Regions from separate parts of the Paenibacillus sp. FSL R5-0766 genome, predicted to be linked through region 2. Evidence: riboswitches for the same ligand, from Rfam matches in the RefSeq annotation. Region 2 holds a riboswitch; the other holds the start of a gene.
What was found. A riboswitch is a leader RNA that binds a small molecule or an ion and turns the genes downstream of it on or off. The one in region 2 is predicted to bind glycine.
Positions count from the first base shown of each region.

Region 1: another riboswitch for glycine. It lies ahead of sdaAB (L-serine ammonia-lyase, iron-sulfur-dependent subunit beta); the one in region 2 lies ahead of gcvT (glycine cleavage system aminomethyltransferase GcvT).

Region 1 covers NZ_CP150227.1:529,330-531,534, forward strand. The annotation lists gene MKY66_RS02480 (hypothetical protein) at 75-419, shown strand; glycine riboswitch at 554-678, shown strand; gene sdaAB (L-serine ammonia-lyase, iron-sulfur-dependent subunit beta) at 957-1,646, shown strand; gene sdaAA (L-serine ammonia-lyase, iron-sulfur-dependent, subunit alpha) at 1,636-2,205, shown strand, end outside.
Region 2 covers NZ_CP150227.1:5,319,278-5,321,482, reverse strand. The annotation lists gene gcvT (glycine cleavage system aminomethyltransferase GcvT) at 1-1,057, opposite strand, end outside; glycine riboswitch at 1,377-1,499, opposite strand; gene gcvH (glycine cleavage system protein GcvH) at 1,843-2,205, shown strand, end outside.

The DNA of each region.
Region 1 (2,205 bases), 2.2 Mb from region 2:
GATCGACAGCAGCTTCTGCTCCTGCGGATTCTAGCCTGTTTGCTGACAGTCAGACAACGGCATTGCCTCTTCCATTGACCGGTGAAACGACCATTCAGACACTTAATGTACCTGTAGTAGCAGGCCAGCGGGTGAAAATAGACAATATTACGCAAGTGGCTGTAGTTGTAACAGCAAATTGGAGTGTTGTGTATAATATTAACCTGAGGCGAAACGGAGTGTTGATTAACCAGCTAACGCTTGCCAGATCAGCGAGCCCTGCGGGTACAGTCAGATTTCTTTCCTCCAACACTTATGTGGATACTGCCCCTGTTACAACGACTAACGCATATACGGTAAGTGTCCAATTTACGACATCTAGCAACGTCACGAGTGCCTCAGCAGAAGTGAGAAATATTAATGCTATTCGCTTCAGCTAGAATAGACATCGAACTTATGATAATTACACGTTACTTTTGTTGACATAAATGATATTGTACATTACTCTATGGGTATACTTGATCAAAAATTTAGAAATATACCAATTCGAATCAAATTAAGATAATACAGCGGATGATAACGAGCGGGAGAGACCTGGATTAGCCGAGCACAATGGCTAGTGCTCAGGCACCGAAGGAGCAAGCTGCTGCGCACCCGATGCAGTCGTTAATCTCTCAGGTAAATGTACCATCGTTGGACGCAACTCTGGAGAGTGCGCGAACTGCGCCACCCAAGGGGTATATGATCAGTCAGTCCGGTGACCTTGTCTGTAATTGCAGACAATGCACCTTGTCGTGAGACACTGCTGATCGTGAAACTCTCAGGTATCGAGGACAGAGAGAGGGCCTAAGGCCTTCTTCTGTCCTTTTTTGATGTCATCATATCCTAAAAAAGCAACATTGTGGATGAAACTCTTGGATCAAAATGACGAATACATTTTACAAATATGAATCATGATTAATAATGGAGGGTTACAAGTGCGATTTAAAGATGTTTTCTCAATTATTGGTCCATCGATGACGGGGCCTTCAAGTTCACATACAGCTGGTGCGGCAAGGTTAGGGAGAATTGCTCGTCAGTGGCTGGGTTGTACCCCGGATCGTGCACGGCTGACGTTATACGGTTCATTCGCTGATACGTATCAGGGGCACGGAACAGATCTGGCACTGATCGGCGGTCTGCTGGATTATGTCACAGACGATCCGCGTATCCCGGATGCAGAGCAATACGCAGAGGAAGCGGGTATGGAGGTTGAGTTTTATACAAGCGGTCTGCCTGCTCCTCATCCTAATACGGTCAAAATTGAGTTGTGGCATGGAGAACGTACCTGCTCCTTAATCGGTGCATCCATTGGTGGTGGCAGTGTATCGGTTCATTTGATGAATGATTTTCGTGTTCAGATTAGTGGTGAGTTCCCAACACTCGTTCTGCGGCATGCGGATAAAGCGGGCGTACTCGCGTCAGTGACGTCCACGATCAGTTCATCCGGGGTTAACATCGGGTATATGCAGGTGGACCGGAAAGCCCGTGATGGCGAAGCGCTTACCGCAATGGAAATGGATGGTGTGCCTAATCCTGATATGCTCAAGCGTCTAAAGGAGCTCGACCATGTGCTGGACATTCGTGTTATCGATTTGAAGAGAGGAGTTGATTCGGATGCGATTTAAACATTTACACGAACTGAATACGATCTGTACAGCGGAATCCAAAACCATTGCTCAGCTGATGATCGAGGAGCAGGTTCAGGAGACCAATACACCGGAAGCGGATGTTGTGAAGCAGATGTCTGAATATTATCAGGTGATGAAGGAAGCGGTACGCAAAGGGTTAACGGAAGATACAACATCACGCAGTGGGTTAACAGGTGGAGACGGTAAAAAAATGGCCGAGTACATTCGCAAGGGTGAGACTTGCTCAGGAGATGCTTCCGCACTTGCCATGGCGTATGCCCTGTGTGTATCTGAAGTGAATGCCTCCATGGGCCGGATTGTGGCAACACCAACAGCCGGTTCCTGCGGCATCATCCCGGGTGTGTTTATCAGCTCACAGGAGCGATTTGGCTGGACGGACGAACATTTGGTGAACGGGTTGTTCTGTGCGGGAGCGATTGGTTATGTTATTGCCAACAATTCATTTATCTCCGGTGCCGAAGGTGGCTGTCAGGCGGAAGTGGGTTCCGCTATTGGCATGGCTGCGGGTGCCATGGTTGAACTGCGTGGAGGTACA
Region 2 (2,205 bases):
TTAGTTTCTTGCCGCGGATCTCAATCTCAAGCGGGGTTCCCAGCGCAGCGTATTTGCTGTCGATGAGGGCAAGCCCCAGATTACGCTTCAATGTAGGTGATTGTGTGCCTGTTGTCACTTCACCAATCTGTACGCCTTTAGCGTAAATCGGATAGTGGGGGCGGGGAATACCGCGCTCCAACACTTCGATGCCGACCAGTTTGCGGGCGGGCCCGTCAGTTTTTTGCTGTAACAAGGCTTCGTGTCCGATAAAAGGTCCGGCGTGCAGCTTCACAAACATGCCAACGCCAGCTTCGAGTGGAGAGATAGTTGCCGACAATTCCTGTCCATACAGAGGGAGCTTTGCTTCAAAGCGCAGTGTATCCCGAGCACCGAGGCCTGTGGGTACAAGTCCGTGACCTTCACCGGCTTGCATTAACCCATTCCAGACCACAGCGGCCTGATCTGCAGGAACATATAGCTCAAAGCCATCTTCACCGGTATAACCGGTACGGGACAACAGTAATTTTACTCCACATACTTCAGCATCCTGCACAAAACGAAACGGTTCAATCGAGCTTACATCCGCATCTGTAACTTTCCCGATAATGTCTACAGCCAGTGGACCTTGCAAGGCGAGCAGCGCTGTCTGCTCCGAATCATTGGTCATGCTCACGCCGGGGATCAAGTGCTCTTGCAGCCACGCCCAATCCTTGTCGATGTTGGAGGCGTTAACCACGAGCATATAATGCTGATCTTCCAGCTTATACACGAGCAGATCATCCACCACACCGCCATCTGGATAACACATCAGGGTGTATTGGGCTTGACCGGGAACCAGCGTGGTCACATCATTGGTCGTCATTTGTTGCAAAAAAACTTCGGCCTGCTCACCCTGTACTGTGAATTCGCCCATATGGGATACATCAAACAGTCCAGCACGCTCGCGTACCGCTTCATGTTCTTTCTGGATTCCGCTAAATTGTACCGGAAGCTCCCAGCCTCCAAAATCAATGCACCGTACGCCTTCGTATTGCTGATACAGTGGGAAGAGTGGTGTTCTAAGCAAATCGGACATCAAATCACCTCGTCATAGGCCGTCAGCCGGCCGGATATACAATCGTGGATCAATGAACCAGAGTATTTTTAAATTTTCAGCTAGATATTTTCATCACATAAGTATGGTAAGCAGCTATGGCAGCACCGTTCTACATCCTGTTTTTCGTTTTTTGGGAAAAAGGAAAAGGACAGGCCAAAGAATCGGCATGCCAAGTAGCACGCTGTATTCTAAGGCTCTGTCCCTTGTACCTGAGAGTTACCCCGCTGCGTTATGCAGCAGGTTTCCCCTTGGGTGATCATAACGCCCGCATCGGGCGAATAGATGCTCTCCAGAGTTGCGTCCCGTAAAAGTCCTTTTGCCTGAGAGATTCACCTCCGCTTATCGGTGGTTTACTCCTTCGGCGTTACCTCATGTACATCCCGAATCGGGTGTCACGGGTAATCTCTCCCTTTACATTCATCCGCGGGTATAACATAGTCCAATAAACACATTTACTCCTCTCATTAAAACGTGAATCCACTACTGATGTCAAGAACGATATCATAGATAATGATTTAAAACCGAATGTTTATTTCTGTTTTGATATTATTGTTCGTATATTTATAAAGACTGCGCTTACTATTCTAATATTCACCAGTATATGAAGAAAGAGTGTAATCCGGTTACAGGATTTAGAGGTGTTCAGCAAATAAATTGTGAGGTATCTTGACATTTGATTCAAAAATATCATACGCTATGTTCTGGGAAAAAGGTTAAGGTCAAAGAACGCATGTACTCATTAATGAAAAGCGAGGCGGATATCGATGAGCGAATTGAAAAGTGATTTCCTGTACAGTGAAGAGCACGAATGGGTGCAAACCGTAGGGGAGGATACTGTACGTATTGGCATTACCGAGTTCGCGCAGCATCAGCTGGGTGACATTGTGTTTGTGGAATTGCCTGACCTTGAAACCAATGTAAAAGCAGAGGACAGCATTGGAACGATCGAATCGGTCAAAACGGTGTCGGACTTGTTTTCTCCAGTCACTGGTTCAATCATTGCGGTGAATGATTCGTTGCAGGACTCTCCTGAACTTGTGAACAGCTCTCCTTACGAGGAAGGCTGGATGATTGAGATCCGTGTTGAGGGAGATCTGACAGCAGCATTGTCTACATTGATGAATGCA